4 regions of the Streptomyces sp. NPDC054813 genome follow, and region 2 is predicted to be linked to each of the others. Evidence: riboswitches for the same ligand, from Rfam matches in the RefSeq annotation. Region 2 holds a riboswitch; each other region holds the start of a gene.
The links. A riboswitch is a leader RNA that binds a small molecule or an ion and turns the genes downstream of it on or off. The one in region 2 is predicted to bind cyclic di-AMP.
Positions count from the first base shown of each region.

Region 1: linked by a shared signal. The riboswitch ahead of ACWGJB_RS06985 (transglycosylase SLT domain-containing protein) and the one ahead of ACWGJB_RS20560 (transglycosylase family protein) in region 2 are both predicted to bind cyclic di-AMP.
Region 3: linked by a shared signal. The riboswitch ahead of ACWGJB_RS47970 (C40 family peptidase) and the one ahead of ACWGJB_RS20560 (transglycosylase family protein) in region 2 are both predicted to bind cyclic di-AMP.
Region 4: linked by a shared signal. The riboswitch ahead of ACWGJB_RS46170 (M23 family metallopeptidase) and the one ahead of ACWGJB_RS20560 (transglycosylase family protein) in region 2 are both predicted to bind cyclic di-AMP.

Region 1 is NZ_JBSHAF010000003.1:197,008-204,104, reverse strand. Features, by position in the region: gene ACWGJB_RS07000 (LolA family protein) at 1-575, opposite strand, end outside; gene ACWGJB_RS06995 (CHRD domain-containing protein) at 835-1,785, opposite strand; gene ACWGJB_RS06990 (polyprenyl synthetase family protein) at 1,954-2,961, opposite strand; cyclic di-AMP (ydaO/yuaA leader) riboswitch at 4,566-4,763, shown strand; gene ACWGJB_RS06985 (transglycosylase SLT domain-containing protein) at 4,767-5,255, shown strand; gene ACWGJB_RS06980 (HAD family hydrolase) at 5,265-6,071, opposite strand; gene ACWGJB_RS06975 (hypothetical protein) at 6,220-6,807, shown strand; partial or broken gene ACWGJB_RS06970 (NAD(P)/FAD-dependent oxidoreductase) at 6,893-7,097, opposite strand, start outside.
Region 2 is NZ_JBSHAF010000009.1:272,570-279,666, reverse strand. Features, by position in the region: gene ACWGJB_RS20585 (NAD(P)/FAD-dependent oxidoreductase) at 1-766, opposite strand, end outside; gene ACWGJB_RS20580 (Ppx/GppA phosphatase family protein) at 1,255-2,196, opposite strand; gene ACWGJB_RS20575 (DUF501 domain-containing protein) at 2,300-2,818, opposite strand; gene ACWGJB_RS20570 (FtsB family cell division protein) at 2,848-3,324, opposite strand; gene eno (phosphopyruvate hydratase) at 3,460-4,746, opposite strand; gene ACWGJB_RS20560 (transglycosylase family protein) at 5,166-5,867, opposite strand; cyclic di-AMP (ydaO/yuaA leader) riboswitch at 5,871-6,042, opposite strand; gene ACWGJB_RS20555 (transglycosylase family protein) at 6,236-7,097, opposite strand, start outside.
Region 3 is NZ_JBSHAF010000046.1:28,213-35,309, reverse strand. Features, by position in the region: gene ACWGJB_RS48000 (adenosylmethionine--8-amino-7-oxononanoate transaminase) at 1-843, opposite strand, end outside; gene bioB (biotin synthase BioB) at 836-2,038, opposite strand; gene ACWGJB_RS47990 (8-amino-7-oxononanoate synthase) at 2,186-3,313, shown strand; gene ACWGJB_RS47985 (DUF397 domain-containing protein) at 3,373-3,600, opposite strand; gene ACWGJB_RS47980 (helix-turn-helix domain-containing protein) at 3,610-4,470, opposite strand; gene ACWGJB_RS47975 (ATP-binding protein) at 4,683-5,141, shown strand; gene ACWGJB_RS47970 (C40 family peptidase) at 5,185-5,658, opposite strand; cyclic di-AMP (ydaO/yuaA leader) riboswitch at 5,662-5,834, opposite strand; gene ACWGJB_RS47965 (hypothetical protein) at 6,207-6,515, opposite strand; gene ACWGJB_RS47960 (ATP-dependent Clp protease proteolytic subunit) at 6,523-7,097, opposite strand, start outside.
Region 4 is NZ_JBSHAF010000040.1:17,548-24,644, forward strand. Features, by position in the region: gene lhgO (L-2-hydroxyglutarate oxidase) at 1-705, shown strand, start outside; gene trmB (tRNA (guanosine(46)-N7)-methyltransferase TrmB) at 838-1,719, shown strand; gene ACWGJB_RS46160 (PrsW family intramembrane metalloprotease) at 1,730-3,055, shown strand; gene ACWGJB_RS46165 (aldo/keto reductase) at 3,148-4,110, opposite strand; gene ACWGJB_RS46170 (M23 family metallopeptidase) at 4,266-5,300, opposite strand; cyclic di-AMP (ydaO/yuaA leader) riboswitch at 5,310-5,467, opposite strand; gene ACWGJB_RS46175 (PP2C family protein-serine/threonine phosphatase) at 5,724-6,833, opposite strand; tRNA gene ACWGJB_RS46180 (tRNA-Met) at 7,051-7,097, opposite strand, start outside.

The DNA.
Region 1 (7,097 bases), on a different contig from region 2:
AAGTCCTTGGGCGTGGCCGGGGTTTCGTGCTGCTCGGCCTTGCCGGAGTCGGCGGCGGTGGAGTGGTAGACCTCGTTGGACTTGCTGTCGTAGCCCCACACGTCCGTGCCGTTGTGGATGAGGCTGTACTCGGCGCCGCTCTCCAGCAGCGACACCTTCTGCTTCTCGGGGCCGTCGGCGGCCACGCGCAGCGTGTGGGTGCCGGAAGCCAGCTCGGTGAGCTTGGTCGACGGGTCGGCGGACGAGCCGTCGCCGCCCTGGGCCGCGCCGGACATCAGGCCGCTCTCCAGACCGCCGAGGTCGGGCAGGCCGAGATCGGTGCTGATCTTCACGGTGCCGGACAGCTGCTGCACGTCCGACTTGGCGATCTTGTCGATGAGTTCCTGAGCGGTGATCTTCGGCAGGTCGGGGTCGCCGGAGTCGGCGAGCGCCGGGACCAGGCCGATCGTGGCCGCGGCCACTCCCATGACCGCGACCGGGACGACGTATCGCGCGGCCTTGCGCCGCCGCTCGGCGCGCAGCTCGTCGTCGGCCTGCGCTGCTCCCGTGCTGTCCTCGGTTTCGTACGGTGCCATGTGTGCCTTACCTCCGTCGTCGGCGGCGGCTGTGCTCGCACGTGTCCCACCCTGAGCCGCCATTCTCACCCGAATCGGTGAGTGGTGGTGATTTCCGTGGTTTCCATCTCACCAAATCCGGGCCTCTCAAGCGTCAGACCCGGGAGCCAACTCCGCGTACGCCTCCGGTATGACACAAGGGTGGAGGCGCCTCCCCCGACCCGTAGGGGTCGTGCGGCGAAGGCGCCTCCTGTCACTGTCTGTCACGTACTCCGTTCGCTCAGTGCTGCTGCACGAACACGTAGTCGGCCCGGTAGGGGACGCCGACCACGGCACCCGGGGTGCAGGAGCCGGCCGGGGCGACGCCGCCGACGGCGTTCAGGCGCAGGACCTCCCCGGTGTGGGCGAGCAGGCCGTGCTTCTTGCCCGACTGCGTGGCCTTGAGGTCCAGCTCGGGGATGTTGCCGTCGCCGTTCGGCGTCTTGGTCAGGACCGCTCCGGTGACCGCACTGCCGTCGGGCGCGACCCACTGCGGGGTGCCGGAGCCGGGGGCGACGAAGGAATGCCGGATGCCGCCGCCGAGCTTGGCGCTGACGTCACGCTGGGCGAAGGCGTAGCCGCCGCCGTCGGCCGCCTTGCACTCGTAGATCTGCTTGCCGGTGACGACGGAGGCCTGGAGGCCGCCGCCCCTTAGGTCGGTGACGGTGGTGACGGCGTGCAGCTGGCCGCGGACCGCCCCGCCCGGGAACCGGGCGGTGTGCAGGTTGGCGTAGAAGCCGCCGGGGTCGGTGGTGAGCTGCTTGAGCAGGGCCTTGTCGGTGACCTTGACGCTGCCGGTGACGCTGTGGCCCTTGGCCTTCTTCAGCAGCTTCCCGAAGTCGATCTTCACCCCGCCGTTGGCGCCCTTGACGCCCTGATGGATGTGCAGGTCGGTCGGCCTGCCAGTGCCGCGCCAGGTCACGGCGACGGTCACCTTGTCCCCCTTGACCTGGATGAACTCCAGCGCCGCACCGTCCTTGTCCCCGACGGCGGCCCCACCGGCGACGGGCACCTCGTTGGCGCCGCGCAGGCCGGCGACGAGAACGACGGAGCCGGTGGAACCGTGAGTGATGGAGCTGTGGCCGGTGGAGCCGTGGCCGGCGGCGGACGCCGGGACGGCGGCACCGCCGAGAGCGGTCACGGTGACGGCGGCGGCGACGAGGGTCTTGCGACACGTTGCATTGATGACCATGATTCCGTTTTCTCCCCGTATGTCAGCCAACGCCCCCTGCGTCGGCTTCTGGGGAGAGGTACGGAACGGATCCTAGATTGGACTCAGTCCAACAATGTGATGTACGACACAGGGGTGAGCCCTTGGGCTCACCCCTTGAGGAACCGGGTCGACAGAGCGACCAGGGGGCTATCCCGCCCGGTGCACCACCGCGTCGCAGAGCTCCAGGAGCGCCACCTTGGAGTCGCATTCCGTCAGCGGGGCCAGGGCGGCCCGGGCCTCCTCCGCGTACCGGACCGTGTCCCGGCGCGCCTGCTCCAGCGCCGGGTGCGCCCGCAGGGCCGTCAGGGCCTCCGCGTGCCGCGCGTCGTCCGTGAGGTCGGAGTCCAGCAGCTCGCACAGCGCGATGTCCTCGGCCAGGCCCAGCCGCGCCGCCCGCTCCCGCAGCCGCAGCACCGGAAGCGTGGGCACACCCTCGCGGAGGTCGGTCCCCGGCGTCTTGCCGGACTCGTGGGAGTCGGAGGCGATGTCCAGCACGTCGTCGGCGAGCTGGAAGGCGACACCGAGACGTTCGCCGTACTGGGTGAGGACGTCCACGACCGTCTCGTCGGCGCCGGACATCATCGCGCCGAAACGGCAGGAGACCGCCACCAGCGAGCCGGTCTTGCCGCCGAGCACGTCGAGGTAGTGGTCGACCGGGTCACGCCCGTCCGACGGCCCCGCCGTCTCCAGGATCTGACCCGTCACCAACCGTTCGAACGCGAGGGCCTGGACCCGCACCGCCTCGGGTCCGAGATCGGCGAGGATCTGCGATGCACGGGCGAAGAGGAAGTCACCGGTGAGGACGGCGACCGAGTTGCCCCAGCGGGTGTTGGCGCTGTCGACGCCACGCCGCACGGCCGCCTCGTCCATGACGTCGTCGTGGTACAGCGTGGCGAGGTGGGTCAGCTCGACGACCACCGCCGACGGCACGACGCCCGGCGCGTACGGGTCACCGAACTGCGCGGCCAGCATCACCAGCAGCGGCCGGAACCGCTTCCCGCCGGCCCGCACGAGGTGCTGCGCGGCTTCCGTGATGAACGGGACCTCACTTTTGGTGGCTTCTAGCAAGCCCTCCTCGACAGCCGTCAATCCGGCCTGGACATCGGCTTCCAGAGCCTGGTCCCGCACGCTCAGCCCGAACGGCCCGACGGTCACGAGGGGTCTCCTGTCTGCTGGTGTCCACTGGCGATTACACGGTTTGTCGATAGGTCGCTGCCATCACTCAAGTCAGCGTATCCGGTCAGGTTTCGATCACCGATAGCGCCCACCGTTACACCCCGGGCGCTATCGGATCACGACCGGTATGTTTTTGATCAGCCGATACGACCTGACATCCAATGACTTAACAGGAAGTACCGACGCTTGTCCCGAACCGGGGCGTAAGCCGTGTCCCGGACCGGAGCCCGAACCCCGTCCCGGACCAGCGACGCCACCGGGTCCGGTGCCGGACCGCCCGGCAGGTCCCCGACCACGGACGGCCACAACTTCGCCGGCCGACTTCACCTGCCCGGAGGTACCCCCTCCGCCGTCCGCCAAAGCCGACGGGAGCACTCCGTTCCGATCCGCACCCGCCCGTCCGCCCCTTACAAGATCACGCACGAGGACCTCCGTACCCCCTTCGCCGCCCTGACGTCGCCCCACGCGCGCGTGGCACCCACGGAAGGACCAGTCCGCCCACGGCCGTCCCTCGAACACCTTCCCCACCGGCACCACCCGTCCTCCATGAGCCACGGACATGTCTCCACCGACGGTCCGGGCGCACCCGCGACCGCCGGTCGGCCGACGGCGCGGCCCTAGCGCGACGGGGGCGTGGGTGCAGTCGGCGTCTCCCGCGGTCGCCCCCCCCGGGACAGCTGCGTCTCCCTCCGGACGGCGACTCTCGTCCCCCAGCCGCTCAAGCGGTCGCCGCGGCCCGCGAGCCACGGACGGCCGCCATGACAACGACACGCGGTACGGCGGAGGTTCCGCCCTCACGGAGGACATGCGCGCGCGGACGGGCGCCCTGCCACAGCCGGGTCGGCGAGCCCGCAGCCCCGGCCCCCGGCGTGACCGGCATCATGCACAGCCGTCGCGTTCGAACTCCCGGCACGATCCGGGGTATTGGGCCGACCGGCCGCCTTCGAGACGCCCGGGCGGGACAGAGCCGCCGAGTGTCGGCCTCCCCGCGACACCCGATCAGCGGCACGCGCGCGTACTCCTGACCACACGCACCCGCGCGCGTACCCGGACCGTACGGAGTTCTCGGGAGGGCGAGACCGGAGACTTGCCCGACCGGATGAACCAGACGGACCGGGTGGACGGCCCCGCCGCCGACCCTCACCCGGTCGGGCTCGTCCGTGCACCCACGCCCAGCCGGAATTCCACCCAATAAGGCAATTCGGACAATCTCCTGAATTACCTGTGACGCGTGCCACTTCCGCTCGCCTCAATCAGGGCAATCCACACGAATGGCAGCGAGGAGCTTTTCCACCGATGCCCGGAAAAACGGATTCCGCGAATCCCTCTTGTCCGATTCGCCGTAATTGCCGTTTCGTGAAGTAGGTCACGTGGCCCTGAGTGCCACAGAGGCGGTAAGGCGACCCTTTCTGCCCTTTCCCTGTGGGCGAGTTGAGGCTTGGCAATCGCAAAGGATCAAGCACCCCATACGACTCAGATCAAGGTCAATCGGTGTGTTGTGTGCATCAGGTACTTGTTCCGGACATCTGCTCTCGCATACGTTCCGGCTCGCCGGGCGGACGCCGAATCCTGCCACCGCCCGTCGTGACCCATCGACGAGTCCATTCGCACGGCAGGAGCGGGGGAACCAGGTAAGTCGCCGGACCGGGCGACCGACGTCACCGACCGACGTCGTACCGGAACGGCTAGGGGTGAAGTCGCCTCGCCTCAGGGCGGCGCGACCGGGCACTCCCCGGGCCCGAACCCGACAGCTCACCCCGCAGGCGACGGAGAGGAACTACGACATGTCTGCTGCCGTTCAGCACCGCCGTCCCCGCCGTAACCGCATTGTCCGCACGCTCGCCATCGTGGGTACCGGCGCCGCCGTTCTCGCCCTGCCGCTCATCGGGGCGACCGCCGCCTCCGCCGCCACTTCCACCACCTCGACGGCCTCCACGACGCTCGCCGGGTATCCGAACAACCTCGACGGCTGGATCCGCGAGTCGCTCGCGATCATGGCCGAGAAGAACATCCCCGGCAGCTACAACGGCATCTACCGCAACGTGATGCGTGAGTCGTCCGGCAACCCGCAGGCCATCAACCTCTGGGACTCCAACGCGGCCGCCGGCATCCCGTCCAAGGGTCTGCTCCAGGTGATCGACCCGACGTTCAAGACCTACCACGTGGACGGCACGTCGTTCGACATCTACGACCCGGTCGCGAACATCACCGCCGCCTGCAACTACGCCGCCGCACGGTACGGCTCGATGGACAACGTGCACGGCGCGTACTGACCGGCGCCGTCAGTCGAAGAGTCTTTCGAGGACGACTGCGAGGCCGTCGTCCTCGTTCGACAAGGTGATCTCGTCGGCCACCGCCTTGAGTTCGGGATGTGCGTTGGCCATGGCCACCCCGTAGGACGCCCAGTCGAACATCGGGATGTCGTTGGGCATGTCCCCGAAGGCGACGGCCTGTTCGGGGCTCAGCCCCAGATGGCCGGCGGCCAGCGCCAGCCCGGTCGCCTTGGTCACCCCGCACGGCTGGAGCTCGACGGTCCCCGGCCCCGACATGGTGACCGTCGCCAGCGACCCCACCACCGCGCGCGCGGTCGCCGCCAGCTCGTCGTCGGACAGGGTGTGGTGGCGCAGCAGCACCTTGCTGATGGGCGCGCACCACAGGTCGTCGCGCCGGTCGACGCGCAGCGCGGGCAGCGTGGGGTGGGGCATCAGATAGCCCGGCTCGATGAGCGTGAGCCCGTCCACGCCGTCCTGGTCGACCGCCGCGTACACCTGCCCGACCTCGGCCTCGATCTTGCCGAGGGCGGTCTCCGCCAGCTCCCGGTCCAGGGTGACCGACCACAGCAGCCGCTCCGCGCCGGCGTCGTACACCTGGGCGCCCTGGCCACAGACCGCGAGTCCCGTGCAGCCGAGGTCGTCCAGGAGGGGGCGCACTCTCGGCGCGGGGCGGCCGGTCACCACGAGATGCCGGGCGCCGGCCCGGCCGGCCCGCGCGAGCGCGGCGAGCGACCGTTCCGAGAGGGTGTCGTCGGCGCGCAGCAGCGTGCCGTCCAGGTCGGTGGCGATCAGTGCGTACGGGGTGGGTGCGACCATGATCAGAGAATACGGACAGCACGCCGCTGAGACTCACTGTGCGTTCCGGCCTCAAGTGGCGCCCGCCGTCCCGGTGATGGGGCGTTGTCAGTAGGGCGCGTTACGTTGGCGGTGGGTCGACGGCACCGATCGGACGGGGGCGGGCGTGGTGACGGACGTACCGGGGGACTTCCGGGCGCACCTGCTGGAGGCGGCGACCGGGGTGCTGGAGCGGTTCCCGCGGGAGCCGCGGCCGGAGATCTACGCGCTGTCGTTCCGCATCTGGCGGGTCGAGGACGACGACCGCAGACCGTACGTGGCGATCGGCTACAACACCGAGAGCCAGTACGAGGCCGAACGGAACCCTACGGACCCCGGCGAGGCGCGCTGGAACTACGCGTGCTGGCTCCTCGACGGCTTCGAGATGCTCGGCAACTGTCCCGAGGACCCGGTCGGCGGCGCGCTGTACACCGAGGAGGTCCGGCGGCTCGGACTCTGGTTCGACGGGGACGGCGACGACGCCGAACTGGACGCGAAGCACGACCTGTTGGGGCTGCACTTCGCCGACGCGTGCATACGGCTGGCGCGGGATCTGCATTCCGGCGGCCGTATCGAGAAGGCCCTCGGCCGGGCGCTGCCGGTGGTGGTCTTCGACATGTACTGCCCGGGCTGGGAGGTCGAGGCCACGGAGGCGGCCAACCCTCCCGAGCTGATCGAGGAGTTCCTGGCCTGGCAGCGGGCGGCCGAGCAGGCGTAGCCCCGGGGCCGGGTGGCAGCCCGGCCCCGGGACGGGTGACGCCCCGGCTCCGGGGGCATGTGGTGGGCCGGCCCCGGGGCGGTTGTCAGGCGAGGGCGGCCGCCAGGTGCTTGGCCAGACGCGGCGAGGCGAACTCCGTACCGCACACGAACCGCATCACCGGGCCGTACGAGGCCGCCGCGGGCAGGCCGGTGAAAGAGGCCGGGGACGGAGGAGACGTATCCGGCGCCGAGTTTCGGGGCGCCGCGGCCGACCGCGACGCGGGTACGCAGCTCGGGGCCGAGGAAGTC
Region 2 (7,097 bases):
GGCCGTTCTTCAGCACGACGTGGCCGTCGACGCAGGAGTCCATCGAGGTGGAGAGGTAGATCTCCACACCGCGGCTCTCCAGGTGCTCCTTGCCGTACAGACCGAGCTTGGGGCCGACCTCGGGAAGGATCTTGTCGGCTGCGTCGACGAGAACGAAGCGCATGTCCTCACGGGACACGTTCTTGTAGTACTTCGCCGCGTCCCGGGCCATGTCCTCGACCTCGCCGATGGTCTCCGCGCCCGCGAAGCCGCCGCCGATGAAGACGAAGGTGAGCGCCTTGCGGCGGATCTCCTCGTCGGTCGTGGAGTCGGCCTTGTCCAGCTGCTCCAGGACGTGGTTGCGCAGGCCGATGGACTCCTCGATGCCCTTCATGCCGATGCCCTGTTCGGCGAGGCCGGGGATCGGGAAGGTGCGGGAGACCGCGCCGAGTGCGATGACCAGGTAGTCGAAGGGCAGCTCGTACGCCTCGCCCACGAGGGGGGCGATCGTGGCGACCTTGCGGTCCTGGTCGATGGTGGTGACCCGGCCGGTGAGGACCTCCGCCTTCGGCAGCACGCGTCGCAACGGGACGACGACATGCCGAGGGGAGATGCTGCCGGCGGCGGCTTCGGGGAGGAAGGGCTGGTAGGTCATGTACGACCGGGGGTCGACGACCGTGACGGTCGCCTCGCCATAGCGCATCTTCTTGAGAATGCGCCGAGCTGCGTACAGGCCTACGTACCCACCGCCTACTACGAGGATCCTGGGACGCTCCGTGGTGCTCATGGCATCGAGTATCCACCCGCCCCAGGGGGGCCGCTCGTGCGCCCCTTCACAAGCTTCCACGGGGGTCGTGCTACACTCCGCCGCCCACGTGACACAGGTCATGGTCAACAGTGGGAACCCACTTCCGATACGACCCGTTGTCAATGCCGCGTGAGCTGCTCGTCCAGGCTTCCGGGGGCACCACGGGGGCACCGGATGTCACCCGCACGAGCACCTCCGGGAACACCCCCGGAACGCTCTCCTGAGCACGCGCCCGGGGCTGTTGAGACCCCGAACGGGCCAACGGGGCCCCCTGGACCCCTCACCTGCACCGAATTCCTTGTGAAGAACTTCACGAAGTTTTCCGCGGGGGTGTCGTGGCACGGCGTGTCACGGGCCGTCCGGGACGCTCACCCGCCACCTCGTACGCTCATCCGAGGAGGTCGGGAGGGTCGGGCAGGGCGTTCGGAGAGGGCCGGCGAGGCGGCCGGAAAGGCCGGTCGGGAGGGTCAGGCGACGGACCAGGCGATGCCGTCCAGGATGTCGTGCTCGCTCACCACGACCTCCGCCGCGCCCACCCGCTCCATGATCGACAGCAGTACGAGGGCGCCGGCACCGATGACGTCGACGCGCCCGGGGTGCATGGAGGGGATCGCGGCGCGCTCGGCGTGGGTGGAGTCCAGCAGCCGCTCGGTGATCTCCCGGACCCGGGCGTAGGGGATGCGGGAGTGGTGGATGGCGGCGGAGTCGTACTCCGGCAGGTCCTGGTGGATCGCGGAGAGGGTGGTGACCGACCCGGCCAGGCCGACCAGGGTGTGCGCCTCGCGCAGCGGCACGGTCCGCTCGGCGAGGTCGAGGGCGCGCTCGATGTCGGCCCGTATGGCGGCGACCTCCGTCCCGGTCGGCGGGTCGCTGACCTGTCCCCCGTGCACCAGGTGCCGCTCGGTCATCCGCACACAGCCGACGTCCACGGACCGCGCGGCCCGCACCCCCTCGTCCCCGACGACGAACTCGGTGGAGCCGCCGCCGATGTCCACGACGAGGAAGGGCTTGGGGAGGTCGTCGCGGCCCGTCAGCTCCTTCGTCGCACCCGTGAAGGAGAACTCGGCCTCCTGGTCACCGCTGATGACCTCCGGCTCGACGCCGAGGATGTCCAGCACCCCGCGCACGAACTCGTCCCGGTTCTCGGCGTCCCGGGAGGCGGAGGTGGCCACGAACCGCAGCCGCTGCGCCCCGTACTCCTTGATGACGGCCGCGTACTCCCGGCAGGCGGCGAAGGTCCGCTCCAGCGCCTCCGGAGCGAGCCGCCCGGTCCGGTCGACCCCCTGCCCGAGCCGCACGATCACCATCCGCCGGTCCAGGTCGACGAGTTCCCCGGTCTCCGGGTTCGCGTCGGCGACGAGCAGCCGGATGGAGTTGGTACCGCAATCGATGGCGGCGACGCGGGTCATGGCTGGGTGTTCCTCACTCTGTACGTGACCTTGTGACGGACCGAGTCAACGGGTGGGTGGGCGAAGGTCTCGGGGGTCCAGGGGGCAAAGCCTCCTGGGGGCGTCACTCGCCGGTGACCACGCAGGCGCCCTTGGCCCACCACTCGGGCAGCATGGCGATCGCCTCGTCGCCGAGCGGGTTCACGCCCGGCCCCGCCGCCAGCGAGTGCGCCACCAGCACGTGGAGGCACTTCACCCGGTCCGGCATCCCGCCGGCGCTCGGGAACCCCGTCAGCTCCTCGATCTCGTCCCGGCGCCGGATGTAGTCCTCGTGCGCGGCCCGGTACGCCGCCGCCAGCTCCGGATCGCTCTCCAGCCGCGCCGTCATCTCCTTCATCACGCCGTTGGCCTCCAGGGTGCCGATGGCGGACGCGGCCTTGGGGCACGTGAGGTAGTACAGCGTCGGGAACGGCGTGCCGTCCGGCAGTCGCGGCGCGGTCTCCACGACGTCCGGCTGCCCGCACGGGCACCGGTGCGCGATCGCCCGCAGCCCGCGCGGCGGCCGCCCGAGCTGCTGCTTGAAGGCCTCGACGTCGGCGTCGGTCGGCTCGGTGCGCGAAGTGGAGGGCGGAGGCGTTTGCATGACTGTGTTCTGTGTGGCTTTCTGTCGGTTCACTGGTCGGACGCGTCGGACTTGTCGACGCCGTCCCAGACGTTCGCGTACCAGGGACGGTCGGCCGCCCCGAGGTAGGCGTGCGCCTGCCTGGCGGCAGCGGGGTCGATCACGATGTACCCCGTCTCCCCCGGCATCACGTAGTGCAGCCGCTGCCGGATCTGCTGCTCGGCGTACGCGTCGTCCTGCCACCGGGCCTTGACGTCCCGCAGCTGCTCGACCCGCTGCCGGGCCTGCTGCTGCTGGCGTTCCTGGTCGGCGATCTCGGCGCGCTGGGAGACGTACTGCCGCATCGGATACGCGAGCGCGACGATCATCGTGCACAGCACGATCGCGAGCAGCGCGGCGCGGCCGGTGAGACGGGAGCGGCGGGCCTGCCGCTTGGTCTGGGAGCGGTAGACCCGGGCCGCCGTCTGCTCGCCGAGCAGCTTCAGCCTGGTCGCGGTGGAGAACCGGTCCCGGTCCTTCACGGCCATGTCCCCGCCTCCCGTTCACACGCGCGTACGTCCCCGCACACGGTACGGGACCGGTACGGGGACGTACGTACGACTGGCGCAGCCTTGACCCTTAACGGGTCAGCGACCCCTGACGGGTCAGCAACCCGCGACGGGTCAGCCCTTGAAGCGCGGGAAGGCGCTGCGGCCGGCGTACACCGCCGCGTCGTCGAGGATCTCCTCGATGCGCAGCAGCTGGTTGTACTTGGCGACGCGCTCGGAGCGGGCCGGGGCGCCGGTCTTGATCTGGCCGCAGTTGGTGGCGACGGCGAGGTCGGCGATGGTGACGTCCTCGGTCTCGCCGGAGCGGTGGGACATCATGCACTTGAAGCCGTTGCGCTGGGCCAGCTCGACGGCGTCCAGGGTCTCGGTCAGTGAGCCGATCTGGTTCACCTTGACAAGCAGGGCGTTGGCGGCGCCGTCCTCGATGCCGCGGGCCAGGCGCTCCGGGTTGGTGACGAAGAGGTCGTCACCGACGATCTGGACCTTGTCACCGAGCTTGTCGGTGAGGACCTTCCAGCCGGCCCAGTCGTCCTCGAACAGCGGGTCCTCGATGGAGACCAGCGGGTACGCGGCGACGAGCTCCTCGTAGTACTCGGTCATCTCGGCGGCCGAGCGGGACTTGCCCTCGAACTCGTACTTGCCGTCCTTGTAGAACTCGGACGCGGCGACGTCGAGCGCGAGCGCGATCTGCTCGCCCGGTACGTAGCCGGCCTGCTTGATGGCCTCGAGGATGAGGTCGAGCGCGGCGCGGTTGGACTCCAGGTTCGGGGCGAAGCCGCCCTCGTCGCCGAGGCCGGTGGACAGGCCCTTGTTCTTCAGGACCTTCTTGAGGGTGTGGTAGACCTCGGCACCCCAGCGCAGCGCCTCGGAGAAGGACTCCGCGCCGATCGGGGCGATCATGAACTCCTGGATGTCCACGTTGGAGTCCGCGTGCGAGCCGCCGTTGAGGATGTTCATCATCGGCACCGGCAGCAGGTGCGCGTTGGGGCCGCCCAGGTAGCGGAACAGCGGCAGGTCGCTGGCCTCGGAGGCGGCGTGGGCGACGGCGAGGGAGACGCCGAGGATGGCGTTGGCGCCGAGCGAGCCCTTGTTGTCGGTGGCGTCCAGGTCGAACATCGCCTGGTCGATCAGGCGCTGCTCGGTGGCGTCGTAGCCGACCAGCTCCGGGCCGATCTGCTCGATCACGGCGAGGACGGCCTTCTCGACACCCTTGCCGAGGTAGCGGTTGGGGTCGCCGTCACGGAGCTCGATGGCCTCGAAGGCGCCGGTGGAGGCGCCGGACGGAACGGCGGCACGACCCGTGCTGCCGTCGTCGAGGCCGACCTCGACCTCGACCGTGGGGTTGCCTCGGGAGTCCAGGATTTCCCGGGCTACGACGACGTCGATGGACGGCACGAGCATCTCCTTCTTGGGATCTGACGCTGGTTGTGCGGGCGCACGCGGGCCTTGTCGGCCCTTGCTCAGCCTTGCGACTAGAGCCTAACCGCCCCAGGGCCGTCGACCGGCACGACCGACCGACCCTTGGACACACAGACGGTACTCATTGTTCACGCACGGAACAAAGGGGGGCCCGATGAAGAACGGAAGAAGAGCGGGCCAAGAAGAAGACCGCGGTCCTCTCGCGAGAGGACCGCGCAAGGACCGCGGGAGGCCCGCGCAAGGACGGCAAAGAGAAACCCCGCCCCGGTGCGTACGGGGGAGAACGCACCGGAGCGGGGGCTCGTGGGGGACGGGGGTGACCCTCACGCGGTCTCCACTATGGGGACCACGGCTGTGCGGGCGCTGTGGTTCAGCTGGCGCCCTCGTATTGCTTCGGGCGCCTACTTCAGGTGCAGCAGCTGGCCCGGGTAGATGAAGTCGGCGTCGTCGACGATGTCCTTGTTCAGCTTGAACAGCGCCTGCCAGCCGCCCTTGACCTTGTGCTTCTCGGCGATGGAGCTGAGCGTGTCGCCCTTGACGACCTTGTACTCGCCGTCACCCTTCTTGACCTTCTTGCCGGTCGGGGTGGTGACGGTCTTCTTGGCGGCCGGACGCTCGGCGGAGCGGGAGGCGGCCTGGGTGTCGGTCGTACGGCTGCTCGTGCCGCTGTTCGCGGAGCTGGAGCCGGAGGAGGAGGAAGAGGAGGAGCTGGTGCTGCCGCCGGCGTAGGCGGCGCCGGACAGGCCCGTGCCGCAGACCGGCCAGGCGCCCTTGCCCTGCGCGGCGAGGACCTTCTCGGCGATCTCGATCTGCTGCGTCTTGGTGGCCTGGTTGGCCTGTGCGGCGTACTGCGTGCCGCCGTACGCGGCCCAGGTGGAGGCGGAGAACTGCAGACCGCCGTAGTAGCCGTTGCCGGTGTTGATGGCCCAGTTGCCACCGGACTCGCACTGGGCGACGGTGTCCCACTCGGAGGCGGTGGCGGCAGAGGCGGTGCCGGAGGCCATCAGCGGAGCGGCGATGGCGACACCGGTGACGCCGGCGAGCGCGGCGGCGCGGCTGGCCCTGGACGGACGACGGTGCTTGCCCTTGCCGGAAAACAGCATGGAGGATCCCCTCACCGACGCCTGCGAGGTGAGCTGTCGGGTTCGGGCCGGTTGAGTTGCCCGGCCGCACACCTCACGGTGCGCGGCTTCACCCCGAGCCGGACACGGCAGTCTCAACTACCGGTCCCGGCACTTACCTTGGGTCCCCCGCTCCTGCCTACGGCGCTTGACGCGACGACTGTTCCCGGGCAGCCGCTGGCAGGACTCGGCGTTGCGACGGCCGGGGCTCGTGGTGACGAGCGGCCTCGACCGTAAACAGGCGATCAGGTGAATTTCAAAGATGATCAGGGCTTCTGAGACTCATCCCACACTTTCACCAAACCGGACATTTAACTTCGAAGTAGGGCGGCCCGAAGCGCCAACTCCCGCTACTTTTCGTCCGTTTCGCTGCCGAGTTTCAGGGTCTGACCGGGGGCGATGTCGTTCGGGTCGGCACCGATGTCCGCCTTGTTCGCGGCGTAGAGCGCACGCCATCCGCCGTGGAGGTCAAGGGAGTCGGCGATGGAGGCGAGGGTGTCGCCGTCCCGGACGGTGTAGGTGCCGGCGTCCCGGGAGGCGTGACGGCCGGAAGAAGTCACACTCTGACCGTTTGTCACGCTTTCGTCCGCCGAGCCGCCGCGATGCTTGCCGCCGGTGCTGACGGCCCCCGTGTCGACCAGATCCCAAGAGCTGCCCGTCTGCCACGAATTGTCCGAGTCATCGGCTTCGGGCACGACGGGATTCTCGCTCGCCTTCGAGGCATCGGAGCCCTTAGATCCCGACTTGTCCGCCTTCGTGGAGTCGGCAGGGGTGCCTTTACCGGAGTCGTCACTCGCACTCGGGGACGGAGTGGCGGAGCCGGAGTCCGTGGCGCCCGAGGAATCCGACGAGGGGTCGGACGAGCCGGAATCCGATGAACCGGATGAATCTGAGGAACCAGACGAAGAGGTCGAATCCGACAATCCGGAGGACGAGTCGGCAGAGCCGGACGTGTCGCCCGATCCGTCGAGGCCCGTGTCGACGTTCACCGAGGCGTCGTCCGAGGAGAGCCCGGCGATCAGGGCGCAGGTCCGCCAGGGCTTGGTGCCCTGGTCGGCGAGGATCTTCTCGGCGACAGAAATCTGCTGCGAACGGCTCGCCTGGTCCGGCGTGGTGGCGTACTCCTGGCCGCCGTACTCGTCCCAGTCTTCCTGGGACATCTGCAGGCCGCCGTAGTAGCCGGTGCCGGCGTCCATGCTCCAGGAGCCGCCG
Region 3 (7,097 bases), on a different contig from region 2:
GCCGCCGGTCAGCGCCTTGCCCACGCACATCACATCGGGGGTGACGGCCGCGTGGTCCGCGGCGAACAGCGCACCCGTACGGCCGAAGCCGGTCGCGATCTCGTCGAACACCAGCAGCACGTCGTGCGCGTCGCAGGCCTCGCGCAGCACCCGCAGATAGCCGGGGGAGTGGAACCGCATCCCGCCCGCGCCCTGCACCACCGGCTCCACGATCACCGCGGCCAGTTCGTGCGCGTGCCGCTCGATCAGCGACCGCAGCCGGTCGGCGTACGACTCCTCGTACTCGGCCGGCGGCGCGTCCGCGAAGACCTGGCGGGGCAGCACCCCGGACCACAGCTCGTGCATCCCGCCCTCGGGGTCGCACACCGACATCGGCTGCCAGGTGTCGCCGTGATAGCCGCCCCGCCAGGTCAGCAGGCGCTGTTTCGCGGGGCGGCCGAGGGAACGCCAGTACTGCAGGCACATCTTGACCGCGACCTCGACCGAGACCGAGCCGGAGTCGGCGAGGAAGACATGCTCGAGACCGGCGGGCGACATGTCGACAAGGAGCTTCGCCAGGCGTACCGCGGGCTCGTGGGTGAGCCCGCCGAACATCACATGGCTCATGCGGCCGAGCTGGTCGCGCGCGGCCTCGTTGAGCACCGGGTGGTTGTAGCCGTGGATCGCCGACCACCAGGACGACATCCCGTCGATCAGTTCGCCCGAGTCGTCCGCGAGCCGCAGCCGGACCCCGCTCGCCGACTCCACGACGAGCGGTTCGGCCCGGCCCGGCATCGGTCCGTACGGATGCCAGACGTGCCGCCGGTCCAGCTCCAGCAGCTCGGGGACGCTCAGGTCAGGCATTGGGCGCGAGATCCGTTCCGGCGCCCCGGCGGCGGACGGCGACCAGGTCGGTGCGTGGCTCGTTGGCCTGGGCAGCGGCCGTACCGCAGAGGTCCGCGCCGTCGTGCCCGCCGCAGCCCGATCCGCACCCGGCCTCGGCATGCGACCCGCACCCGGCCTCGGCATGCGACCCGCAGCCCCCGGCGACCTCCGCCCGGTGCTGCGGCAGGGTCACCTCGTCGGCGCCCTCGACCACGAACCCGGCGTCCGCGATCATCTGCAGGTCGGCCTGGCCGGCCTGGCCCTCGGTGGTGAGGTAGTCGCCGAGGAAGATCGAGTTGGCCAGGTGCAGCGCGAGCGGCTGCATGGTGCGCAGATGGACCTCGCGGCCGCCCGCGATACGGACCTCGACGTCCGGGCAGACGAACCGCACCATGGCCAGGATCCGCAGACAGCGCTGCGGGGTGAGGTTCCACTCCTTGGCCAGCGGGGTGCCCTCGACCGGGATCAGGAAGTTGACCGGCACCGAGTCCGGGTCCAGCTCGCGCAGCGAGAAGACCACGTCGACCAGGTCCTCGTCGGTCTCGCCCATACCGGCGATCAGACCGGAGCAGGCGGACAGGCCGGCCGCGTGCGCCTTGTTGACGGTGTCCACCCGATCGGCGTACGTGTGGGTGGTCGTGATGTCCCCGTACGTCCCCTCGGACGTGTTGAGGTTGTGGTTGTAGGCGTCCGCGCCCGCCTCGCGCAGCCGCTCGGCCTGGCCGTCGGAGAGCAGACCGAGGCAGGCGCACACCTCGACGCCCTCGTTCTGCTCCTTGATCGCCTTGATGGTGCCGGCCACCCGGTCGACGTCCCGGTCGGTCGGGCCGCGTCCGCTCGCCACCAGGCAGACCCGCTTGGCGCCCCCGGCCAGACCGGCGGCGGCCGCCTTCGAGGCCTCGTCGGGTTTCAGCCAGCTGTACTTGAGGATCCCGGTCGAGGAGCCGAGGCGCTGCGAGCAGTAGGAGCAGTCCTCAGGACACAGGCCCGACTTGAGGTTGACCAGGTAGTTGAGTTTCACGCGTCGGCCGAACCAGTGCCGGCGCACCTTGCCGGCCGCGGCCACCACATCGAGCACGTCGTCGTCGGAGGTCGCCAGCACGGCGAGCGCTTCCTCGCGGGTCGGCAGCTCGCGCCGAAGCCCCTTGTCCACCAGCGTGTTCAGCAGGTCCATGAGAGCCGATCCTGTACTACGAGGCTGCTCCGGGCCAAGGAGAGTTTGCACAACCCTGTCAGTTCGACGTGTGGGTATTGCCACACAGTGGGTGGCTGGTGGTCCCGCTAGGGTCTGTCCACTGCCTACAAATTCACCGGAGGAGCCATGGCGTTCGGCTGGATCGACGAACAGGCGGAACTCCGCCGCCGCGCCGGACTGGTACGGACCCTGCGCCCCCGCACTGCCGACTCCCCGCTGCTGGACCTGGCGAGCAACGACTACCTGGGCCTCGCCCACCACCCGGAGGTGGCCGAGGGCGCGGCCGGGGCGGCCCGGACCTGGGGCGGCGGCTCCACCGGCTCCCGGCTGGTCACCGGCACCACCGAACTCCACACCGAGCTGGAGCTCGAGCTGGCCGAATTCTGCGGGTTCGAGGCGGCCCTGGTCTTCTCCTCCGGCTACGCCGCCAACCTCGCCGCCGTCACCACTCTCGGCCCGCACGGCTCCCTGATCGTCTCCGACGCCCTCAACCACGCCTCGCTGATCGACGGCTGCCGGCTGGCCCGGGGCACCACCCAGGTCGTCGGACACGCCGACCCGGACGCCGTACGCAAGGCGCTCGGCACCCATGAGGGGCCCGCGGTCGTCGTCTCCGACACGGTGTTCTCGGTGGACGGCGACGCGGCACCGCTGGCCGCCCTGGCCGGGGCCTGCCGGGAGCGCGGCGCCGGGCTGCTCGTGGACGACGCCCACGGGCTCGGGGTGCTCGGGGACGGCGGGCGGGGCGCGCCCTACGCGGCCGGGCTCTCCGGCGCCGACGACGTGGTGGTCACGGTGACCCTGTCCAAGTCGCTGGGCAGCCAGGGCGGGGCCGTGCTCGGCCCGGCCCGGGTGATCGACCATCTGGTGAACGCGGCCCGGACCTTCATCTTCGACACCGGCCTGGCCCCGGCCGCGGCGGGGGCGGCCCTGGCGGCGCTACGGCTGCTGCGCCGCGAGCCCGAACGCGCGGAGCGGGCCCGTGAGGTCGCAGCGGAGCTGCACGCACGGCTGACCGCCGCAGGTCTGGAAGCGGTGCGTCCGGACGCCGCGGTGGTCTCCGTGCGGGCCCCGTCCCCGGAGGGGGCCGTGCGGTGGGCGGCCGACTGCCGTACGGCAGGCCTGGCCGTGGGCTGTTTCCGTCCGCCGTCCGTGCCGGACGGCGTCTCACGGCTCAGGCTCACCGCCCGTGCGGACCTCTCCGGGGCCGAGATCGAACGCGCTGTACAGGTGATCGGTGAGACACGACCATGAGTCGGCGTGACAGGGCCGGGTCTTGACCGAATGCGGATACGGAGTCGGTTACGGGCTGATCAGCCGGTGAGCGCCGACACGAAACCCGCCCAGCTCCCGGGGGAGAAGAGCAGCGCGGGTCCGGCCGGATCCTTGGAGTCGCGCACGGCGAGCAGTCCGGTCAGCCGACCGGAGCGCGGCCGCGCCGTCTCCACACAGTTGTTCGCTCCGGTGCTGTAGCTGCTGCGCAGCCACCTCAGTCCGTGCAGATCAGCACTTGAAGGTACGTTCCGAGGCAGTGCAGTCATGGTGCCTCCTTACGCGCCGTCACCTATCCCGGCGATGTAATCCAACGAGTCCTCGGGCGAAAGGGCGTGGATCTGAAGGGTGTTGAAGGCCTCCGTGTAGGCCTGGAGGTCTTCTTTCCGTTCGAGGTAGAGGCTACTCGTCAACTGGTCGAGAACAACCACGTCCAGATCAGAAGTGCTCGGAAATGAGAAGATTACGAAAGGCCCGGTGATGCCGATATGCGCTCCGGCCGAGAACGGCAGCACCTGGAGCCGTACCTGGGGCAGCCGGGCCGACTCCACCAGCCGCTCCAGCTGTCTGGCCATCACGCCCGGGCCGCCGACCTCCCGGCGCAGCACCGCCTCGTCCAGCACCGCGCTCAGCTCCAGCGGCGGACGGTTGCGCAGTACGTCCTGCCTGGCCATACGTACCTGTACAAGAGCGTCCAGCGCCTCGTCGTCGAGCCCGTCGGCGGCCGCCCGGGTCACCGCACGCGCGTACTCGGGGGTCTGCAGCAGCCCCGGTACGACCGAGGTCTCCAGCGTGCGCATCGCACTGGCCTGCGACTCCAGGCTGATGAAATCCCGGTAGGTGGGCGGCAGCACCCCACGATAGGCGTGCCACCAGTGGTGCCGCCCGGCGGTGTCCTCCGACCCCGCCAACACCAGCAGCAACTCGCGCAGTTGCCCCTCGACCACACCGTAGGCGTCGAGAAGTAACCGCACATCGGCCGGTTTCACACCGCTGGCGCCGGTCTCGATCCGGCTCACTTTCGACTGGTGCCAGCCCACCAGACGGGCGGCTTCACCGCTCGTGAGGCCGGCGCCGGTGCGCAGTGTGCGCAGTTCGGCGCCCAGTTTCCGGCGGCGTACCGCGGGACCGTTCTGCATGGGCTACTCCTTACTCCTTCCGACCCGCCCAAATACGCTCTGGGGTCGCAGAGTTCACCGCATCGAGCGACAGATATATGCATATCTTGGTGGATCGCTCCCCTGACCGTCCTGGTAATGGCAGTCTGACGAAGAAGCACCAGTCCGGGACCGTACTCGAACCATCCGCACCGTGTCGGACTCCGGTCCCGTGGGAAAGGGACGACGTCGCCATGGCAGACCACCTGGAAGCATCCGTCACTCTGCCGAGCGATCCCGCCTCGGTCTACGCGGCCCGCTCCTACGTGCTGAGCACCCTCGCGGAATGGGGGCTGCCACCGGAGACGGAGACCGCGGACACCATCCGTCTCATCGTCTCCGAACTCGCCACCAACGCGGTGCAGCACACCTTCGGGCAGTCACCCACCTTCACGGTGGCCCTCGTCCTGGTCCGTGACGAACAGCTGCGCATCGGCGTCACGGACAGCCATCCGCGGTTCCCCAAGAGACTCCCAGCCGCGGTGCAGCAGGACAACGGGCGCGGCATGGTCATCATCCGCTGGCTCACCGCGGAGTGCGGCGGCAAGCTCCGGGTGCGCCCCACCCGGGAGGGCGGCAAGACCGTCTTCATCGAACTGCCCTGGGCAGTCCCGGCCGGCACGGTCACCGCCGCCGGCCAGCAGGAACCGTAGCCCCGAGTTCCCGCCGGCCGGCCGCTGGGTGCTGCTGAGCGGGTCAGCTGACCCGGCCGTACCAGACGCTTCGCGTCCAGATCTTCTGGAGCTTCACCACGTCCCCGGTCCTCGGGGCGTGCCAGATCCTTCCCTTCCCGGCGTAGATGCCGACGTGGTACACGCTGGAACCCGAGTGGAAGAAGACCAGGTCCCCGGCCTTGCGGTTGCCGGCCGAGATGTGACGGGTCTTGTTGTACTGCTGGGCCGCCGTACGCGGGAGCTTCTTGCCCGCCTTCTTGAACGAGTACAGCGTGAGCCCGGAGCAGTCGAACCGGTTCGGTCCGGTGGCACCCCAGCTGTAGGGCGAGCCCTTCTTCGAGGCCGCGATCCGAAGTGCTTTCGTCCCTATCGTGGCGGCCGAGGCGTCGGAGGCGACACCCGGGATCACGATGGAACCGCCCACGGCGGCGATGGTGAGCGCCGAGGCCGTGCCGGCCCGCGCCATCAGCGACGGGACACGATTGAGCGCAGTCATGCGCAACCCTTCGTCAGCCGCCTGTGAAGGATGACCTGTCGGATTCGGGCTGGCGAAGTTGCCCGGCCGCGTTGCCACGGCTTCACCCCAAGGGCTGCACGGCCCGGTCATGCTGCGACCGTTCCGGCGACCCGTCGTGCTTGGGTCCTCCACTCCTGCCGATGCACTTCCGTCGACCGGGCATCCGGGCGGCGGCAGGACTCGGCGTCCGCCCGGATCGCCCCGCCGCTGTGGCGGGGGCTTGTCGTCAGACAGGGATCTTCACGCAACCGTGTCCGAAAATCCCAACGCAACCGTGGATTTGTGGGGTTACTCACCACCCACCCGTTCGGGTGGACAGCACTGTGTTCGATTATTCGTCAACTGCCCGACGTAGCCCCGGACCTGCAACGAAGCCTTCCGCGGGCACCTGTGAGCACGCACCTTGAGCGGGCCCGGCGGTCAGGTAAAACCACGCCATCCTCCGCCGAACGGCGGTAACCCCTTTGGGTCGTTTCAACTCCGGTCCGGCCGACCGGTGGACGCGTCGCTGCGGACTTCGCCGGGCGTCACCGTACGCAGTCGGGCGGGAGTGCGACGCGCGCGGTCCGGCGCTCGCCGTCGAGTACCCGCAACGCCCGTGCCAACGTGTCCTCGTGAAGCTCCGTCTCGCCCCGTCGATGCATCAGGGCTAGCGCGTCGCGCAGCTCCGCCGCCGCGCGCACCAGCGCCTGCGCGGCGCGCAGCCCACGATAGGTGTCCTCGTTCTGCGCCGGGTTGATTCGGCCCAGCAGGTCGACCACGTCCAGATAACGGTCGATCAACTCGCCCTCGGCGCGGGTCAGCGCGGGCAGCGGCGGCAGCTCCGGTGGCAGCATCGGCCGCTCACCCCGCGTCCGGCAGACCGAGCGAGGTCCGGCGGCTGGGCACGATCCGGTCCACCAGTCCGTACGCCAGCGCCGCCTGCGCGTCCAGCACCAGATCCCGCTCCAGGTCCTGGTGTACCTGGGCCGGTGTGCGCCCGGTGTGCCGGACGAGCATCTCTTCGAGCAGCGCGCGGGTCCGGTCCAACTCCGCCGCCCGGATGACCAGATCACTCGGCTGGCCCTGTACCGGTTCCGGCAGCGAGGGCTGCTGGAGCACCACGCGCGCACCCGGCAGCATGGAGCGCTTGCCCGGGGTGCCCGCCGCGAGCAGCACCGCGGCCGACGCCCCGGCCTGCCCCAGGCAGATCGTCTCCACGTCACAGGTGACGTACTGGACGGTGTCGTAGATCGCGGCCATCGCGTTGAACGAGCCGCCCGGAGAGTTGATGTACAGCGAGATGTCCCGCTCCGGCGCCGCGTGCTCCAGGTACATGAACTGCGCCATCACGTCGTTGGCCGAGGTCTCGTCGACGGGCGCGCCGAGGAAGACGATCCGCTCCTCCAGCAGCTTCGAGTACGGATCCAGGGTGCGCT
Region 4 (7,097 bases), on a different contig from region 2:
CGGTACGGGGGCCGGGTGGAGCGGATCGACCGGCGGCCGGAGCGGGGCGTGGCCGTGCTCACCTCGCGCGGAGACGTCGTACGCGGACGCGTGCTGGTGAACTGCGCCGGGCTGTACTGCGACGAGATCGCCCGGCTCGCGGGGGACGAGCCGGGGATGCGGATCGTGCCGTTCCGCGGGGAGTACTACGAGCTGGCGCGGCGGGAGCTGGTGCGGGGGCTGGTGTACCCGGTGCCGGATCCGGCGTTCCCGTTCCTCGGGGTGCATCTGACCCGGGGCGTCGACGGAGGCGTGCACATCGGGCCCAACGCGGTGCCGGCGCTGGCCCGGGAGGGGTACGGATGGGGTGTCGTACGGCCCCGGGAGGTGGCGGGGACGCTGGCCTGGCCGGGGACGTGGGCGCTGGCCAGGCGGCACTGGCGGTACGGGGGCGGGGAGCTGCGGCGGTCGGTGTCGAAGCGGGCGTTCACGGCGGCCGTACGGCGGCTGTTGCCGGCCGTGACCGATGCGGACCTGGTGCCGGCGGCGGCCGGGGTGCGGGCGCAGGCCGTGCTGCGCGACGGCTCGCTGGTCGACGACTTCCTGATCAAGGAGGGCGCACGGACGGTGCACGTGCTGAACGCGCCCTCGCCCGCGGCGACGGCCTCGCTGCCGATCGGGCGGGAGGTGGCGCGCCGGGCACTGGAGATGCTGGGCTCGGTGTGACCCGGGCGCGACCCGGCCGCCCCGTCTCAGGCGGTCTGACCCGGGCGCGACCCGGCCACCCCATCCCACTCGGTGTGACCCGTGCGGGACCCGGCCACCCCGTCTCGCACGGGCCGTAAAATCGACCCCACTGTGTCTGACTCGCTCAATGCCCCAGAGACCCCCCGGCCCGCCGAGACCGTCCCCGGCTCGGGCTCCCCGCACGCTCCCGGTGTGTCCGTCCGGCACACCCGGACCAAGGGGGAGCCGCGGTTCCCGGACGGACCCAGCGCCGATCCGGCCGGGTCGCACTTCGAGCGGCGGATCCGCAGTTTCCAGCCACGGCGGAGCCGGGTGACCGCGGGACAGGCGGACGCCCTGCAGCGGCTGTGGCCCAAGTGGGGCCTGGACATCGACGGGCAGCACGTCATCGATCTCGGTGCGCTGTTCGGCAACGCCAATCCCGTCGTCCTGGAGATCGGGTTCGGGATGGGAGAGGCGACCGCGCAGATGGCCGCCGAGGACCCGGACACCAACATCCTCGCCGTCGACGTGCACACGCCGGGACAGGGGAACCTGCTCAACCTCGCCGACCAGAACGGGCTGTCCCACATCCGGGTCGGCAACGGGGACGCGATCATCCTGCTCCGGGAGATGCTCACGCCCGACTCGCTGGACGGGCTGCGGGTGTACTTCCCGGACCCCTGGCCCAAGAAGCGGCACCACAAGCGGCGGCTGATCCAGCCCGAGTTCCTCGACCTCGCCGCGACCCGGCTCAGGCCGGGGGCGATCGTGCACTGTGCGACGGACTGGGAGCCGTACGCCGAGCAGATGCTCGAAGTGCTCGACGCGCACCCGGCGTTCGAGAACACCCAGGCCGAGGGCGGTTTCGCGGCGCGTCCCCCGTACCGGCCACTGACCCGTTTCGAGGGGCAGGGGCTGGACAAGGGACATGTGGTGAACGATCTGCTCTTCCGTCGCGTACAGCATCCGGTGCAGCAGGGCGATCAGCACCGACTGGAGTCACCTCGTTAGGGTCGATGCCGTGGCCACCTCCCCGCCGCCGTACCCGCCGTATCCGTCGTACCCCCCGGACCCCACCGGTGCCGGGCTGCGGCATCCCCGCTGGTGGCAGCGGCGCTGGGTGCGGTACGGGGCGCTGAGCACCCTGCTCGCCCTGTCCGGCCTGGTCATCCTCGCGCTGGTGCGGGAGCAGACGGGCACGGAGGGCTTCCTGGTCGGGCTCGGACTCGCGGTGCTGCCCGTGCCGCTGCTGATAGCCGCGTTCCGCTGGCTCGACCGGGTCCAGCCCGGGCCCTGGCGGAACCTGCTGTTCGCGTTCGCCTGGGGGGCGTGCGCGGCCGCGCTGATAGCGATCGTCGCCAACAGCTTCGCGACGCACTGGATAGCGACGGCGACCGCGGATCCGAGCAGCGCGGACACCCTTGGGGCGACCGTGATAGCGCCGATCGTCGAGGAGTCCGCCAAGGGCGCGGCCGTGCTCATGGTCTTCCTGTTCCGCAGACGGGACTTCACCGGGATCGTCGACGGTGTGGTGATAGCGGGGATCACCGCCACCGGGTTCGCCTTCACCGAGAACATCCTCTACCTCGGTACGGCCTTCGGGACCGACCGGCTGACCGGCGGCACCGGCATCGCCTCCGTCACCGCCGCGACGTTCTTCGTGCGCATCGTCATGTCCCCCTTCGCCCACCCCCTGTTCACCGTCTTCACCGGCATCGGGTTCGGTATCGCCGCGTTCTCCGGGGAACGGCAGCGGGTGCGGCGGGTGCTCGTGCCGGTCGCCGGGCTGCTGCTCGCGATGAGCATGCACGCGTTCTGGAACGGCTCGTCGACGTTCGGGCAGTACGGGTTCTTCGCCGTGTACGGCATGTTCATGGTGCCGGCGTTCGGGTCGCTGACGTGGCTGGCGATCTGGACCCGGCAGCGGGAGCTGCGGACCGTCCGGGAGGAGCTGCCGGCGTATGTGTACGCCGGGTGGCTGGGGACGGCCGAGCCGTTCGTGCTCGGCTCGATGCGGGCGCGGCAGATGGCCCGGGAGTACGCCGCGTACCACTTCGGAAAGCCGGCCGGGCGGGCGGTCGCCGAGTACGAGGCGTACGCGACGACGCTCGCCCTGCTACGCCGCCGAGGGCGGCGGGGACGGGCGGGCGCCGACTTCGTGGTGCGGGAGCGGGAGCTGCTGACGGAGCTGTGGACCCGGCGCGAGTTGGTCCGCCCCGCCCTGGGCTACGCGGCCCGCACGGCCGCACCGAACGGCTGGCCCGGATACCCGCCGCCGGCCTATGGGGCACCGGGGTGGTATGCGGCGGCGGTGCCGTATCCGTCCTACAACCCGTACCGGAGCTAGTGCTCCAGGGTTGCGGAGGGCTGGGCACCGCCGGAAGAGGCCGCACGGGCCGACCGCGGTTGCCGCGGAAAGCAGCGGAGAGAAAGCGGGAGTCAGGCGGAAGCCGCCGTCAGCTGTGCCAGCTCCTGCTCCGTCAGCTCCAGGTCCGCCACCCCCAGCAGCGCCGGGAGCTGTTCCACCGAGCGGGCCGAGGCGATGGGGGCCGTGATGGTGGGCTGGGCTGCCAGCCAGGCCAGGGCGACCGTGGGGACCGGGGCGGAGTGGGCCTCGGCGATCTCGTCCAGGGCGGTCAGCACCTTCTGGCCCCGCTCGGTCTCGAGGTACTGGGCGGCGCGGCCCGCGCGGGCGCTGTCAACCATCGTGCCGGGGCGGTACTTGCCGGTGAGGAAGCCGGCGGCGAGGGCGAAGTAGGGGACCGCCGCGAGGCCGGTGCGGGAGGCCAGCTCCTGGAGGGGGCCCTCGTAGGTGTCGCGGGAGACCAGGTTGTAGTGGGGCTGGAGGGCGACGTACCGGGCGAGACCCTCGCGGTCGGAGAAGTCCAGGGACTCCTGGAGCCGCTCGGGGGTGATGTTGGAGGCGGCGATGTGCCGGACCTTGCCCGCCCGCACCAGTTCGTCCAGCGCGCCGACGATCTCCTCGACCGGGATCTCGGGCTTGTCGAAGTGCGTGTAGTACAGGTCGATGTAGTCGGTGCCCAGGCGGCGCAGGGACGCGTCGGCGGCGGCCTTGATGTTGGCGCCCGACAGCCCCAGGTACTCGGGGTGCTGGCTGACCTTCGTCGCGATCACGACGTCGGCGCGGTTGCCGCGCGCCTTGACCCACTTGCCGATGACCGTCTCGGACTCGCCGCCCTTGTGGCCCTCGATCCAGGCGGTGTACGCGTCGGCGGTGTCCACGAAGTTGCCGCCCGCTGCCGTGTACGCGTCGAGGACGGCGAAGGAGGCGGCCTCGTCGGCGGTCCAGCCGAAGACGTTGCCGCCGAGGCAGAGTGGGAACACCTCCAGGTCGGAGGCGCCGAGCTTGCGGAGGGAACGGGAAGCGGAAGAAGAGGTCATGCCTCAGTTCAACACCGGCCGCCTGCGGACCCATGCCGCCGCAACGCGAAGTTCTCGTAAAAGCGGAAGGCCCTGGCCGGCCCCGGGTACACCAAACCGGCAGCCCTGACGTCGGGGGGGTTGTCGTCAGGGCCGCCGGGGATCAGTGGGGTCCGTCAGGGGTTGAGGCCCTTGCCACGCAGCCAGGTCATCGGGTCGATGGCGGTGGCCTGGCCGTTCGGGTGGACCTCCAGGTGGAGGTGCGGGCCGGTGACGTTGCCGGTGGCGCCCACCCGGCCGATGACGTCACCGGTGGCGACCTTCTGGCCGACCTTGACGCCGATCGAGGACTGGTGGCAGAACCACAGCTCGGTGCCGTCGTCCAGGGTGATGATCGTGCGGTAGCCGTACGAGCCGGCCCAGCCGGCCTCCGTGACGGTGCCGCTGTGCACGGCCTTGATCAGCGTGCCGGTGGGGGCGGCGAAGTCGAGGCCGGTGTGGTAGCCGGAGGCCCACATGGAGCCGGCCTGCCCGAAGGTGCCGGTGATCGTGTAGGAGACGACCGGCAGCGTGTACTGCTTGGCCAGCGCGGCGAGCCGCTTCTGCTCGGCCTGCGCCTTCTCGGCGGCCTGCGCCTGCTCCTTGGCGTCGGCGGCCTTGGCTGCCGCCGTCTTCTCCGCCTTGGCCTCCGCGTCGGAGACCGCCTTGTCGGCGGCGGCCACGGCCTTGGCGGTGGCCTTGACGTCGAGCTGGGTCTGCTGCTGCTCGGCCTGGGCGATGATCCGGCTGCGCAGCGCCTCACCGGCGTCGGAGGAGGAGTCCGCGTCGGTGGCGGCCGTCGTGGTGACGCTGCTGAGGGCGGTCTGGGTGGCGTGGTGGCCGCTGCCCTGGCCGAGCAGGGAGTCGACGGAGGACGGCAGGTCGGGCAGCGAGATGGAGACCGGCGGCTTGCCGGTGTTGGCGCTGGCCATGCCGCCCGCGCCGACGGCGGCGATGACGCCGACGCCGAGGACCGTGGAGCTGCGGGCGAGCCCGCCGCCGCGCTGCTTGGCGACCCGGTGCCGGCCACGTACCGGGGCGAGGGACTCCTCGGTGGGGTTCCACTCCTCCCAGGGGCCCTCGTCGGTGCGGTAGCCGCCGTAGCCGTAGGTCTCGGGTTGACGCTGGCTGGGCACGAACGGGGCTGTCGGGGCAGGCCGGTTGGACGCCACGCGGGCGCACTCCTTTCCTTCCGCTGCCTACCGGGTTAGCTGACGGGTTCGGAGCGGGAAGGTCTCCTACGCGCGTATACCGGCCGATTTCTTCCGGCGGCAGCCGTGCGATTCACCCCAAGGTGGTGGTTCCCCGGTTCCCTTGCGGGATTCGGCGCGTGCGCACGGAGCCGTCGCGGGTGACGGCTGGGACGACCGCGCTGCGTTATCGAACGTTAATAGACCCGGCTATCAGATTCCAAGCAGTTCGCCTTGATCATTAAGCTTTCAAAGCGTGGACTTACCTGCCACGAACGGCCAAAAACGGTCGAGTTGACCATGCATTCTGTTCGGCTCAGGAGTCACACGCGTCTCAGACGTTATGCGGAGGGCGGTCGTCCGCGCACCTAGGGTCACAATCCCCAGTACAGCCGGTGCCCGCGCTCAGGGCCGCCGTACCGCGAGCAGCGCCATGTCGTCCGTCATGCCGCCGCCGGTGTGCCGGCGCACCTCGGCCGCGAGCCAGGCCAGCAGCGGGCCGGGGGCGGTGCCGACCCGGCCGGCCAGCCGCCGCTCGGGGTCGTAGAACCGGCCGTGCGCGTCCCGCGCCTCGGAGAGGCCGTCGGTGTGCAGCAGCAGCGTGGCCCCGCTCGGGAACGCGTGCTCGGCGGCCCGGTCCGGCCAGGCCCCCAACTCGCCCATCCCCAGCGGCAGCGCGGCCTCGGGCACCCGTACCGGGCTCACCCTGCCGTCGCCGTACAGCAGCAGGGGCGGCGGATGGCCGCGGTTGACGACCCGGACCGTGCCGTCGCCGTGCCGGAGTTCGGCGAGCACGGCGGTGGTGAACCCCTCGAACGCGTCGACGCCACCGCGCCGGACACCCTCGCGGGCCAGCGCCCGCTCCAGCCGCGCCGCCACCGCCTCCAGCGTGGCCTCCTGCTCGGCCGCCTCCCGGAACGCGCCGATCAGCACGGCTACGGCGGCGACCGCGTCCATGCCCTTGCCACGGACGTCGCCGACGACCAGCCGCACACCGTACGGGGTGTCCTGGACGGCGTACAGGTCGCCCCCGATGAAGGCGCCCTCCTGGGCCGCCTCGTAGCGGGCGGCGATCTCGAAGCCGCCGATCCGCTCGGCGGGCTCGGGCAGCACCGCCCGCTGGGCGGCCTCCGCGATCTCGCGGGCGGAGGCGAGGCGCTGGTCGCCGAGGCGGACCACCCGGTTGATGCCGGCGGCGAGGGCGGCGACGGTGACCACGGTGAGGACTTCGGTGGCCATGTCGACGTTGGGGCTGAAGGTGTAGCGGGCGTGCACGGCATAGGCGGCGAGGAAGGACGCGAGGCCGGTCAGGACGGTGGCGCGGAGGGAGAAGAGGGGCGCGGCGATCAGCGGGGCGGCCGTGAAGAAGGGGACCGGCGTGAAGGCCCGCGGGGTGAGGACGTCGTAGCAGACGCCGGCCGCGATCAGCAGGACGGGCAGGAAGCGGGCCAGGGTGCGGACGACTGCGGACCCGTCCTCCTGCACCTGTCCAGAGCCCACGGCACGACTCCCTATATGTCCCCGGTGTCCAATATATGTCCGTCCAGATTTGCGGCTGCGAGCGAGCAGGGGCGAGTGGTGTGGACCGGGCGGATGAGTACGGACGGGTGTGATGAGGAACACGCAGAGGGACACACGGAGGGACAAGCGGAGGGACACACGGAGAAGCACGTGCCGGTATACGACTCAGGGCCGGAATCCTCGTTCTTGGATTCCGGCCCTGAGCCTTCAGTAGCGGGGACAGGATTTGAACCTGCGACCTCTGGGTTATGAGCCCAG